2 linked regions of the Planctellipticum variicoloris genome follow. The protein of the gene in region 2 binds, or shares a complex with, the protein of the main gene of each other region. Links are inferred from orthologs where the notes say so. Each region holds a gene or a part of one and is shown on either strand. Other genes may lie near its edges.

What was found.
Region 1: the proteins of pheT (region 2) and pheS are in contact, whole or in part, in a crystal structure (PDB 6P24), measured with the Escherichia coli proteins. The link is inferred for Planctellipticum variicoloris from one-to-one orthologs.

Annotation. Positions count from the first base shown.
Region 1 is NZ_CP130886.1:5,307,761-5,318,027, reverse strand. Bases 7,344-10,246 are described here. They hold pheS (phenylalanine--tRNA ligase subunit alpha), read right to left. Parts: upstream 9,345-10,246; coding sequence 8,343-9,344; downstream 7,344-8,342. Other genes in these bases: rpmI (50S ribosomal protein L35), read right to left, coding at 9,882-10,082; rplT (50S ribosomal protein L20), read right to left, coding at 9,446-9,826; rpsU (30S ribosomal protein S21), read right to left, coding at 7,889-8,086; SH412_RS20685 (DMT family transporter), read right to left, coding at 7,344-7,572. Also shown: SH412_RS20715 (aldehyde dehydrogenase family protein), read right to left, coding at 1-73; SH412_RS20710 (hypothetical protein), read left to right, coding at 431-1,165; SH412_RS20705 (PVC-type heme-binding CxxCH protein), read left to right, coding at 1,323-4,382; SH412_RS20700 (DUF6438 domain-containing protein), read right to left, coding at 4,475-5,110; SH412_RS20695 (hypothetical protein), read right to left, coding at 5,138-5,503; SH412_RS20690 (excisionase family DNA-binding protein), read right to left, coding at 5,647-6,120; more of SH412_RS20685, read right to left, coding at 6,616-7,343.
Region 2 is NZ_CP130886.1:3,916,849-3,919,904, forward strand. What follows is about bases 1-2,983. They hold pheT (phenylalanine--tRNA ligase subunit beta), read left to right. Parts: upstream 1-469; coding sequence 470-2,497; downstream 2,498-2,983. Other genes in these bases: SH412_RS15260 (dicarboxylate/amino acid:cation symporter), read left to right, coding at 1-117.

The sequences.
Region 1 (10,267 bases), 1.4 Mb from region 2 along the record:
ACTCGGTGAACTTGGCGGGCGTGGCGAAGGCGGCCGCGGTGAGTGCGCGAATTTCGGAGGTGGCTGTCGACATCAGTGGTGCATCCGGAAAGTGGGACAGGGAGGGAGATCGGTCCGGGATCGGAGACGCTTCGAACATACTCCTTCGGGGTTGGTCGGACAATCGGCTGCCGGAATTCCATTACGGCTCTTCCGAAGTTACATCCGGGCAAGATGTAGGGTGAGTCGAGTCTTCGAGGCTCACCGTAACTCATTAAAAAAGAGGTGAGCCTCGCGGACTCGACTCACCCTACTCTGAAACCGGGAAGGGCCGTGGGAATTCCGTCCGTTCGCGATGTGCGTGCCGCCCCGGCGCGGATTCAGCTCGAATGTCTGCAGATTTCGCGGTAGGATTTCGGCGATGCAGACTCGACGTGAAGGATCGCAGCCGATGTCGCTTCGCGAACCGTTTTTTCTCCGCGGCCAACAGAGCCGGCTCGTCCGGGCGATCTGGATGTCGCTGGCGCTGGGCGGCATGGGATTTGTCGTCGGGACGGCGTGGTTCGGCGGAGCGTGGCTCTTCGTTGAATACGGGTTCGGAGGCTTCTCGGAAGACCAGATGTTCGCGACGCTGGCGGCGTCGACCGGGGTCACGCTTGCCGCCGTCAGTCTACTGTATTCGCGCTGGTGCGGGTCGGCGCTGCCGGGAACGATCGGCCGGGCCTGCGTGATGGCGTGCGTGCCGACGGCGCCGTGGCTGGCGGGCCTGTCTTCGGAGCTGTATGACGCCGGGTGGTATCGGCCGCTGCGGGAGTGTTACACGGGTCTGGAGGACCGGTTTGAGAGCGTCTTCGACGCCTTGTCGGGGCAGTTCGTGATTCTGTTCGTCTTCACGTCATTGTGGCTGGCCTGGACGGCGGGATGCTTTCGCCCGGCGAGAGCGTGGCTGCTGATGTCCGGCCTGTCACTGCTGGCTGTGCCGCTGATGATGGCGTCGATCAACGTCTTTGACGGGATATCGTCGCTGTTTCGGGCCTGGGGATTGGCGACGTCTGTCGTGGACGTTCTGGAAATCGTGTCGATCTGTTCGTTCGGCGGACAGTTCCTGGCAGCGCTGCTGATTCCGTGGGGCATTCCGTTCTGGCGGCCGGCGGTGGTCGATCGAGCTCGCGCGGAGCAAACCTGACTCAGCAGACGAACGGCATGCCGCAGCCCGGAGGGTAGCCAGAGGGTAGTTGCCCCGCCCCCTGCGGGGTCAGTTCAAGATCAGCAACTCCCCCCGCTCCATGCCAGCAGTTATTATCAAGTGATTCACCACTGCCCAATCCATCCGGGACCAACCCATGCCCCGTCGCCTGATGTTCGCACTGGCCTGCCTGCTGAGCCTGCCGTCGTACGCCGACGAATTCCCCGCCCCTTACAACAGCGAACCGGACAGCGGCCCGGGTCCGCTCAAGCCCGAGACGGTGGCGGCGGAAATGCAGCTTCCCCCCGGCTTCCGTGCCAACGTCTTCGCGGCGGAACCCGAGGTCCAGAATCCGATCGGCATCGACTGGGACGGGCGGGGTCGGTTGTGGGTCGCCGAGAACTACACGTATGCCGAGGCGCCGCTGCGGTTCGAACTCAAGCTGCGCGACCGGCTCGTGATTCTCGCGGATACCGATGGGGACGGCCGGGCCGACGAACGCAAAGTCTTTACCGACGATCTGCAGATGCTCACCAGCGTCGCGGTCGGTCTGGGGGGCGTCTGGGTGATGTGTCCGCCGCAGTTGCTGTTTATTCCGGATCTCGATCGCGACGACCGGCCTGATGGACCGGCTCAGGTGATCCTCGACGGCTTCCGCGTTCCGCCGGAGAACTATCACAACTTTGCGAACGGGCTGCGCTTCGGGCCGGACGGCTGGCTCTATGGTCGGTGCGGGGCGTCGAGCCCCGGCGAAGTCGGCCGGCCGGGCGTCCCGGAGGAGGAACGTATTCCGCTGCGGGGGACGATGTGGCGCTATTCGCCCCACACGAAAGTCTTCGAAGCTCTCTCGTCCGGCACGACCAATCCGTGGGGACATGACTGGGATGAGAACGGCGAGCTGTTTTTCATCAATACGGTCAACGGACATCTGTGGCACGGCATCACGGGGGCGCATTTTACCCGGCCGCACACCGTCGATCCCAATCCCCGGGTTTACGAGTTGATCGACACGCACGCGGATCACTGGCACTTTGACGTCGAAGGGGGCTGGCAGAAGTCCCGCGACGGGGCGGCCAACTCGCTCGGCGGCGGACACGCTCACATCGGCTGCTGCATTCTGCAGGGGCGCCGCTGGCCTGCGGAATACCGCGGCCGGTTGCTGACGCTCAACATGCACGGGCTCCGCGCCAACACGGAACGGCTCGAACGCGAAGGTTCCGGCTACGTCGGCCGGCACGAGCCCGATCTCTTCATCGTCAAAGACCCCTGGTTCCGCGGCATGGAGCTGAGCGAAGGCCCGGACGGTGCGTTGTACGTCGCCGACTGGAGCGACACCGGCGAATGCCACGAACGGAACGGGGTCCACCGGACCAGCGGCCGGATCTACCGGATCTCGTATGACGATGAACCGGCGAAGCCGGTTCGCTTTGAGGCGGGCTCGTTGACGCTGCCGCAGCTCGTCGAGTTGCAGCTTCGTGGCGAGGAATGGTTTGTCCGGCAAGCGCGGCTGGAGTTGGAGTCTCGGATGCTCCAGCGGCGCGACATGAGTGCCGTTGTCCGGGAGCTGCAGCATGTCTGCAATCCTGGCGGCAAGGCGAGCGATGTGCTGAAGGCACTCTGGACGCTGCAGGCGCTGCACCAGAACTCGCCGCGAGCGTTGGAGACGCTGCTTTCGCATCGCGACGAACATGTTCGCGCGTGGGCCGTGCGCCTGCTGGTCGACGATTCTCCTCTCGATACGACGCTGAGCGAGCGACCGGCGGGCGCGGCGCCGGGCCAGGTTTCCGACCAGCAACTGGCAGTTCTGGTCGATCTGGCGCAAAACGATCCTTCGGCGCTGGTTCGCCTGACGCTGGCCTCCGCTCTGCAGCGGCTCACCGTCGTTCAACGTCTGAGGCTGGCGGTTCCGCTGATGGCCCATGCGGAAGACGCCGGCGATCACAATCTGCCGCTGATGATCTGGTACGGGCTGATCCCCGTCGCCGATCACGATCCCCTCGGACTTGCCCGTGCCGCCGCGGACTGCAAACTGCCGACAACCCGGCGGCTGATTGCCCGCCGGCTGGCGGAAGATGTGGAAGACCGCCCGGCGGCGTTGGAACTCCTGCTTCGCGAGACCGTCAATCGACAGGACGGTGACCTGGCCCGCGACGTCGTTCAGGGGGTCGCCGCGGCACTGATCGCCCGCCGGAAGGCTCCGCAGCCGGCGGGCTGGGACGCCTTTGTCGCGCTGGCGTCGCAGTCCGGCGACGAAGGGGTACGGAATTCCGTCCGCGATTTGAGCGTGCTGTTCGGCGACGGTCGGGCGCTGTCGGTCGTAAAGGAGATCGCCCTCGACAGCAAGGCCAGCCTGCCGGATCGCCAGGCGGCTCTGGCGACGCTGATCGACGCCCGGCCGGCGGAGCTGCGCGAGATCTGCGAGAAGCTGCTGGGGGTCCGCTTTCTCAATCCGGTGGCGGCGCGCGGCCTCAGCCTGTTCGATGACGACAAGGCCGCGGCGAAGCTCGTCGCCTCCTACAAGAGTTTTCACCACTCGCAACGGGCCGAGCTGATTGCGGTTCTCGCCGGGCGACCGCGGTTCGCCAGTGCGCTGTTGGTTGCTGTGGCGGAGGACAAAATCCCCCGCTCGGATCTCACGGCCTTTGTCGCCCGGCAGATCCACGACTTCGCCGATCCCAGACTCGATCAGTTGCTCACGCAGACCTGGGGCGAATTCCGCGACAGTCCCGCGGAGAAGAAAGAGCTGATTGCGAAGCTGAAAGCTCAACTGACGCCGGACGTGCTGGCGCAAGGGGACCGCAGCGCCGGCCGGGCGCTGTTTGCCAAAACCTGCACGGCGTGTCACAAGTTCTTCGGCGAAGGGAAGACGGCGGGGCCCGATCTGACCGGGGCGAACCGCAGCAATCTGGATTACTTGCTGGAGAACATCGTGGATCCGAGCGCCGTCGTCTCGGCCGACTTCCGCATGACGGTGCTGGCTCTCGAAGACGGTCGGGTGCTCAACGGGCTGGTCCTCAGTGAGACCGGTAACGCGCTGACGCTGCGCACGGCGACCGACACGGTGGCGGTCGATCTGGGCGACGTCGAAGAGCGCAAGACGGTGCCGCTGTCGTTGATGCCGGAGAACCTGCTGCAGCCGTACTCGCTGGAGCAGATTCGCGACCTGTTCGCGTACCTCATGACCCGGGAACAGGTGCCGCTGCCGCAAAGCGAATAGAGCGGCAAGTCCGGCTCTCGGTGCGTTGCGAGGGGCCGGCGCGCGTTGGACTGACGGGGTGGCCGGGTCGGAGTCCGCGACGACCCGGGAAATCACTTCGCTGCCGGTGTTTCCGGATCATCGACCCGACGCCACTGGATTTCATGGCGAATGTTGTCGATCGTCTGCTGAATGGCCCATAGCTCGATGGGGCCGATTTCGCTGTAGTCGCTGACAACGATCTCGCCGTCTTTCGTCGAAGCGGTAATCGTGACTGTGGCAGAGTCAATCGAATTTGCATCGTACTGCGGCTGGAACTTTGAGAACCCCAGCCGATCCATGAGATAGCAGAGTTTGCCGAAACTGAAGATATTCACTTCTCCCTCAAACGTGCCGATCTCGTCAAGATGCTGGGTCGCCGTCAGGCGGGCTTTCCCGTCGCTGTGCAGCGTCACATCGTAGACCGGGCAGTCCCCGAAGCACGGACTGCGACTCAGAGTGATCGATTTGTATGGCAGGAACGCTCGAAGAGATTCCACTTCCTCGAAGCTGAGGCCGCCCTCGAAGAGCGGACGATAGCTTGCCGGGATCGAGGACTTGTCGAGCGTTGTCGTACGGTCGGCTTTGTGTTCTGGGCGACTCTCGCAGCCAACGGCGGTCAGGAAGATCGCCGCACCAAGCGCAGTCAGCCGCCCAGCGTTGTTCGCCGAACTGCCGGCGCATCGACGATGGCTCTGGGGTCGGGACATCGCAGAAGCTCTCTTGGAAAGGAGACTTCAAACCGCTTCGGAATCGTCAGTCTCGACCATCAACGCCGACGGATCGAGCCGCGGATCGAGCGGGCCGCCGTACCAGACATTCACCCCCAGCATTCCCGCCCCGGCGAATGCATACAAAAAGTATCCCACGTACTGCGCCGGCAGGTCGTTGAGCAGCCAGCCCCGTCCTCCCGCGCAGACGCAGCCCGCTGCCAGCAGGGCGACCACCACCAGCGTTCCCCGGCGATACCCGGCCCGCTTCCGCCGGAGCCGCTCCGGATCGGTCAGAGCCTCGATCGCGTGCTGCACGGCCGCCCGTTCGTCTTGTCGCCAGCCGAGCCACATCAGCCCCAGCACAACCGGCCAGGCGACGACGGCAAACACCAGCCCCCAGACATAGTCCGGCTGCGCTTCGCCGTTCCAGAGGCTGATAGACAGGACGACGATCAGCGTAAGAAATCAGCAGGTCGCGCAGTGGAGCCGGATACAGGACGCACGCGTCGCACAGGACGGTGAAACGGCTCATCTCAGTAACCCAGGCCGAGTTCCTGGGCCTGGGCCGACAATTCGTCGAGGACTTTGAGGCGGTTCCTGTCCATCGTCCGCTTGTAGTCCATCAGGTCCCGAAAGAGGACCCGGCGATGACTGCCGACCTTTCGGTAAGGGATCTCTCCCTTTTCCAGTTGCTCGACCAGAAATGGGCGGGAGACGTTGAGGAGGTCGGCGGCTTGCTGAGTGGTCAGCTCGGCGTGGACTGGAATCAAGGTGACTGCATTTCCCTGGGCCATTTGCGTCAGAATGTCGTTCAGCAACCGAAATGCGGACGCAGGCAGGGAAACCGTCTCTTCGGGAGCGCCTTCCGACTGAATACGGAAACGCAACGGTTTTATCGACCTGGTCCCCACGAACCGCGCAAGCCGTCGGCTGCACTCCTGCGCTAACACCGTCTCATCCGGGGTTGGCGTGACAGTCTCCGGGAGATCGCTGAGCGAGTTCGCCATGATTCATTCTCCTCTTGATGAGAATTCTACTGGGCAATCGCATCAGAAGCAATAAACGCAATATTCGAAATTCGATATCGACACGATCGCTCAGACGCCACTTCCCTTTCGAATCTCCTCGCCCGGGAGGAAAGTCGAGGAGAGGTTGAAAATGCGAGTCGGGATCAGCGTGATCGAAATCTCCGCCCGCTTCACCGGTGCGAACTTCGAAGATGTTTCACCAGATGCTGGCTGCTCAACGGCCAGGTGTCTGTTAAGAGTTGCACTCCGTCCGCCTGACGGCGGACACCGTTTCACCCGTGGCGACAGCCCTTTGCCCGCTTCAGGGTTCAAGTCGCCGACCGACCGTTTCAACGTCTCCAGCACCGGCCTTTTGACGACCAATCCGCGCCTTCGCCCGGCTGAGGTTTCGCGTCGACAGGCAGTCGGCGGTCCTTCGACGGCGGAAAGAGCACTGGTGGCTGAAGGCCACCAGTGCCACCCGAAATTGGCGTCTCAGCAGTCTTCCGGACAGCACGCCAGTTGCGGCTGGGGGGCGATGACTGGCTCGGAAATCTCGGCCAGTGCGTCCTCGTCGACAGGTCGAACGCGCGGCCTGGCCGAGCCGAACTGGACCAGGCTGACCATGGCGACGATCCCCAGGACGGCTGAGACCTGCAGCAGGGTGACCTGTTCGTGGTCGGCCCAGCCCCAGAGGATGGCGCCGATCGGGACGAGATTGGTCACCATGCCGGCGAACAGGGGGCCTTGCGTCTGCACCAGGTGCATGAAGAGGCAGGTCGACAGGCCGGTGCCGAGCACGCCCAGCGTGATCACGGCGGCCAGCGACCAGGCCCACTGATCGGCGACGACCGGACGCGTGTTGGGGACGGCCATCGCGAGAGGGAGCAGCAGGAGGCCGCTGCCGAGCAGGCAGACGAGCGTCAGTTCCAGCGGGGGGACGTGCATCAGCGAGCGGCGGATCCAGTTGTTCGTGAGGGCGTAGGTCGCCGGGACCGAGAAGGCCAGCAGTACGTCGGTCCAGGGAATCTCGCGCTGCACGCCGTCCCACATCAGCAGACCCAGGCAGACGAGGGCGCCGATCACGCCGACCGTCTGCCGGGTGGTGGGGAGGATGCCGAGCATGGGGATCGAGAACAGAACGGTCAGGAGCGGGGTGAAGCCGACGGTCATGCCGACGAAGGCGCTGCCGTGGCGCGCGATGATTTCCGGCTGCAGACAATAGGGCCAGGCGAAGCCCAGGACGATGCAGCCCAGGAGCGGGAACCAGTCGGCCCGGCGGACGTGAGCCCGTTGCCTCCAGAGCCAGAACAGAGCCAGCAGGACGAGGCCGCCGGCGACGACGCGCCAGCAGCCGACGCTGATCGGCGACAGCCAGAGGGTCGCCTTTTTCATCAGGATGAAGCTGCTGCCCCAGATGAAGCAGATCACCAGAAAGAAGACGTACGGCATCGCGGGACCACCAGAGAACATCGAATCCCGCGAGCATTCTACCCGGCGGAGGGCGCCCGAGAGGCAGCCTGTCGGGAATGACACCCAATCCGGCGGCGAGTTCGGGAGACGGGCTCCCCGGAAATGGGAACAGGCCGGGGTGACCGGCCTGTTTCAGATCTCTGCGAGTCGCTGCTGAACGTCGCATTCCGGAGTCATTGGAACTCCGGCGGATCTCTGTCTGCGTGCCACAGCCGTCTCGGCGGTGCGAATTTCTCGGAACGGAGCTTCGCGATTCCCAGCTCGCCGAGCATCGGCACGCGGTCCGTTGGCAGCCTTAGCTGCCGGCGACCATGCGCTGAATGCGTGCGCGGCGTTCGGCGCGGCGGCGCGAGCGGCGGGCGGTTTCGCTGGGCTTTTCGTAGTATTCCCGGCGGCGCATTTCCTTCTTGATCCCGGCATGCTCCACCAGCTTACGAAATCGCTTCACAGCATCGCCAATCGACTCGTTCTCGCGCAGACGCAACTTGACCACAAAGTCCTCCTTCGAGGGAATCTCAGCCCCGGAACAAACGACAATCCAGACCGCTCAGCAGCGGACCATGAAGTATATCGGCCGCGCCGCAGGGCGCGAAGTGTTGGAGACGGGGAAAATGATGGATACTTTTGTGCGCTGGGGCGGCGGGTATCGGGCATCGGGATTCGGGTATCGCAGACAAGAACGCTCCGACATTGCATGTCTTTGGTCTTCTTCGCGGCTCTCCGCTTTCCGCTTCCGGCTTTCCGCTCCCTCAAAACTGCCCCAGGAACCGCAAATCGTTCGAGTAGAAGTTGCGGATGTCGCTGATACCGTGGCGGAGCATGCAGAAGCGCTCGATCCCCAGGCCGAAGGCGAAGCCGCTGACTTCTTCGGGGTCGTAACCGATGGCTGTCAGCTCGTTCGGGTCGACCATGCCGGCTCCGCCCAGTTCCAGCCAGCCGTGTTTCCAGCGGACGTCGACTTCGACCGAAGGCTCCGTGAACGGGAAGAACGACGGGCGGAAGCGGACTTCGACGTCGCCGCCGAGGTACGCCGTGGCGAACATCCGGAGGACGCTTTTGAGGGAGGCCATCGTCACGTCCCGGCCCAGCATGAGGCCTTCCATCTGGTGGAACATGCAGGAGTGGGTGGCGTCGATGGTGTCGGGGCGGTAGACGCGGCCGACCGAGACAATGCGGATCGGGGGCTGGCGCTGCTCCATGATGCGGATCTGTACGGTCGACGTCTGGCTGCGGAGAAGCATCGGCTCGGCGTTCGCCGTGGAGGCGGTCGACAGGTAGAAGTTTTCGAGGGGATCGCGGGCCGGGTGATCGTCGGGGATGTTGAGAGCCTGGAAGTTGTGCCACTCGTCTTCGAGCTCGGGGCCGTCGGCGACTTCGAAGCCGAAGCGGGCCATGATGTCCTTGAACTCGTCGATGGTCTGCGTGAGAGGGTGCCGGCGACCGAGCCGGACAGGCGTGCCCGGCAGAGTCAGGTCGATGGCGGTCGCCATCGCTTTCGGGCGGCAGAGCTCCTGCTGGCGGGTTTCCCAGCGGAGCGTCACCGCATCCTTGATTTCGTTGAAGCGTTTGCCGACGACGGGGCGCTCCTCGGGACTGGCCTTTCCGAGCAGCCCCTGGACGTCTTTGAGGCGCCCCTGCTTCTTGCCGAGAAACTCGATCCGGGCGGCTTCGAGGGCGTCGGCCGACGCGGCGGCGTCGATGGCTGCGAGAGCTTCCCGCTCGTAGCTGGCGAAGGCTTCGAGAATCTCCATGTCGGTCCTGCAGTCCGTCGGAGGTGGCGATACGAAAGCGGCGAGACGGCCCGAAGACCGTCTCGCCGGAGAATTCACAGGTTTCTGCAGTCTGGCCGCACTCAGGCGACGGGGGCCGGCTGCTTCTTGGCGGCGAGGGCGTTCTTGGCCAGCGTGGCGATTTCGTCAAAGACGAGCGGCTGATGGATGGCCAGCTCGCTCAGCGCCTTGCGGTTCAGTCCGACACCGGCGAGGGTCAGGCCGTGAATGAACCGCGAGTAGGTCACGCCGCGCATTTCGGCGGCCGCCTTGATGCGGATGATCCAGAGTGAGCGGAAATCTCGCTTGCGATTGCGGCGGTCGCGGTAGGCGAAGCAGCGATTGCGAACGACAACTTCCTTGACCGTGCGCAGCAGGTTCTTACGGGCGCCGAAGCCGCCCTTCGCTTCGCGGAAGAGCCGCTTGTGGGAGCGGTGACGGGCGACACTGAAGCAAATACGCATGTTTCGAGGACCTGTGCAAGGCGATTACAGTGAACGGCAGGGGAGGCGAAACGTATCAGACCCCGGGACGCAGGGCGTCGCGGACCATGACCGATTCCCACTTCGTGAGCACGGTATCGCCACGGAGCTGGCGCTTCCGCTTGCCGGATTTATGACTGAGCAGGTGACCCCGGAACGGGCTTTTGCACTTGATCTTGCCGCTCGCGGTCACTTTGAACCGCTTGGCCATCCCTTTGTGGGTCTTCTGCTTCGGCATTTTCTCAACATCCTTCCGGGAACGCGAAGAGCGATCCCGAGCATCATCGTCGCGGCCTGCGAATCGGGCGAGGCCGAAGTTGTCTATCAACACAATGACCCGCCGGTCCGACCCGCGGGAACCGGTGAGTATAATGCAGGTCTGCGCCGGATTTCCACCGAGCGATGGAAAAATCCGCAGCGTCC
Region 2 (3,056 bases):
ATCGGCATTATTCTGGGGGTCGACCGCCTGCTCGACATGTGCCGGACGGTGGTCAACGTGGTCGGGGATCTGGTGGTGACGAGTTGCGTGGCGAGGGCGGAAGGGAATAGCGAATAGGGAATAGCGAATAGCTAGAGAAGAGGGCTGATCGCTTATCGCGTATCGCTGATCGCCGGAGAGAGGCCGTCGCGAGGTCCATTCCTCTCTGGACTCTCTCCTCCGTCCTTTCGACATTCCGCCTTCGACATTCCTTCTCTTCCGATCTCCGCGTCCTCCGTGCCTCCGCGGTGAAGATTCTTCTGTCTTCTCTGCGGCCCCTGCGTTCCCCTTTGCGTCTTGGCGTGAGATCTTCTCTTCTCCCCCGTCCACTTTTCGTAAGTCGAGGCGTCCGTTAGAGTACGGGGGCTGAAGACACGCCCATCGAAGACTCTGGGCGTGCCACCCGAATCTCCTGGCGGTAAACCGAGAAATGATTATCAGTTGGGACTGGCTCAAGCAGTATGTCGACCTGGATCTGCCGTTGGAGGACGTCACCACCCGGCTCACCATGTCGGGATTGAATCTCGAAACCACCGAGCCCGCCGGCAGCGATTTTGCCATCGACCTCGAAGTCACCAGCAACCGCCCCGACTGCCTGGGCCACCTGGGGATCGCCCGCGAAGTCGCAGTGCTGTTCGGGAAGACGCTGAAAGTCCCCGCCGCCGCTCCTAAGACCGTCGCGGAAACCGCGGCGTCGGCGACGTCCGTCGCCATCGAGTGCCCGGATCTCTGCCCGCAGTACCACGCCCGCGTGCTCCGCGGAGTGAAGGTCGGCCCCAGCCCCGCCTGGCTCCGACAGCGGCTGGAGACCGTGGGCATCGCCAGCGTGAATAATGTGGTCGACGTCACGAACTACGTGATGCTCGAATGCGGACAGCCGCTGCATGCGTTCGATTTTGACCGGCTCGACGGGAAGAAGATCGTCGTCCGCCGGGCGCAGGCTGGCGAGAAGCTGCAGGCGATCGATCATAAGGAATACGCGCTCACTCCCGAAATGTGCGTCATTGCCGACGGCAAGCGTCCGGTGGCCATCGCCGGCGTGATGGGGGGAGCGACGACCGAAATCGAGTCCAGCACGAAGAACGTGCTGATCGAAGCGGCTGCCTTTGCGCCGCTGACGGTCCGGAACACGGCCCGCAAGCTGAACCTGCACAGCCCGTCGTCGTACCGCTTCGAGCGGGCTCTCGACCCGGCCGGCCCCGACTGGGCCAGCCGTCGGTGCTGCGAACTGATCCTCGAAATTGCGGGGGGCGAGCTCCTGGCGGGCAGCGTTGCGGTCGGCCAGACGGTCGTCGCGGAACGCCCGCCGATCGCGCTCCGGTTCGCCCAATTCCGGCGGATTCTGGGGATCGAGATTCCCATCTCGGAAGCAGCGAGCATTCTGGAAAGCCTGGGCTGCCGACAGGTCGGTCCCGTGGGGGCCGACACCGCAGAGTTCGCTCCGCCGACCTTCCGGCGGGATCTATCGCGAGAGATCGATCTCATTGAAGAGGTCGCCCGGATTCACGGCTACGAGCAGATTCCCGACGACGTGCTCGTACCGCTCTGTTCCAGCGCCAAGACGCGGCGGGATCGCGTGACGGATCGCGTCCGCGATACGCTGACCGCCGCCGGGTTCTTCGAAGCGGTGACGCTGTCGTTCGTCGCCGCCGAGCAGCGGGCGCTGTTCACGCCGCATGGCGACCGGCCGGCGCTGGAAGTCGTCCACTCCTCCCGCCGGCACGAAAACCTGCTGCGGCAGTCGCTGGTGCCGAGCCTGCTGGCTTCGCGTCGCGAGAACGAACGCCACGGCGTATTCCACGCTCAACTGTTCGAAGTGGCCAAGGTGTACCTGGCAGCCGATTCGTCGAAGCCCGAGACGCAGAACGAACCGTGGACGATCAGCCTCGTCGGCGGGCAGTCGTATCAGGAACTGAAGGGGGTGGTCGAGCTGCTTGCCCGGCGGGTCGCACCCCACGCAGCCGTCCGCGTCCGTCCCTCGGACGTTGGCCAGTTCGTCCCCGGCCGGGGGGCGGAGGTGCTCCTGGACGGCGAACTGTGGGGCTGGCTGGGGGAACTCGACCGCTCGGCGGTGTCAGCGCTCGATCTGCGGGACAGCGTCTGTGTCGCCGAATTGAATCTGCATGTGCTCGAAGCCCGGGCCGACCTGGTTCCGAAGGCTCAGCCGCTGCCGCAGTTCCAGGCGGTCACGCGGGATCTCAATTTCGTCCTCGACGAAACGGTCCATTGGAGCGACCTGGAGCAGGTGGTCCGGTCGGCGGCGGGGCCGCTGCTGGAGACGGTCGCCTTCGGCGGCCAGTACCGCGGGAAGCAGATCCCGGAGCAGAAAAAATCGTACGTGGTGACGCTCGGCTACCGTTCGCACGAACGAACGCTGACGGGCGACGAAGTCGACGCGGCTCAGCAGGCGGTGATTGCGGCGTGCGGGCAGAAGTTAGCGGCGACGTTGAGGGCGTAAAGTCGGGTATCGGGCCTCGGGATTCGGGTATCGCAGACCGCCGAAGGCGGGTTGTGCCGACTTCGAGTTGGGTTGGATGTGGACGCCACGTACGGCGGCGATTGACTCGTGCCGAGGCTCTGCCGGGGCGCGCCTCTTCCGCGAGCCTCCGCGTCGCTCCTTTCCCCTCGTTCGAATTTTTTCTCCGTGTTCTCAGTGCCTTCCGTGGTTCCAGCTCTTCTCCGACATTCGCGTCCATTCGTGCGATTCGTGGTCAAACTGCCTTTCTCTCCGCCGGGTTGAAAACTTTCCGATTTGGCGCGCCTGATCCCCTGATTTCGCGGCACTATACTGATGAACGAATTCCCCGTCTCATCGGTCGTCGCTCATGTCGCTCGTCGAACTCCCCTGCCCTGCTGACGTTCCGCAGTCGGATGCCGAGCTGCTCCGCCGCATTGATGGCGCTCGCGCCAAAGGGGCGTCTGAGAGAGACTTGTGGTACGACCACGATCCCTCATTTCCGAGGGAAGACCGGCAGCCTTGGGGGACATGATTCGTTTGCCGTCGCGTTCCAACATTC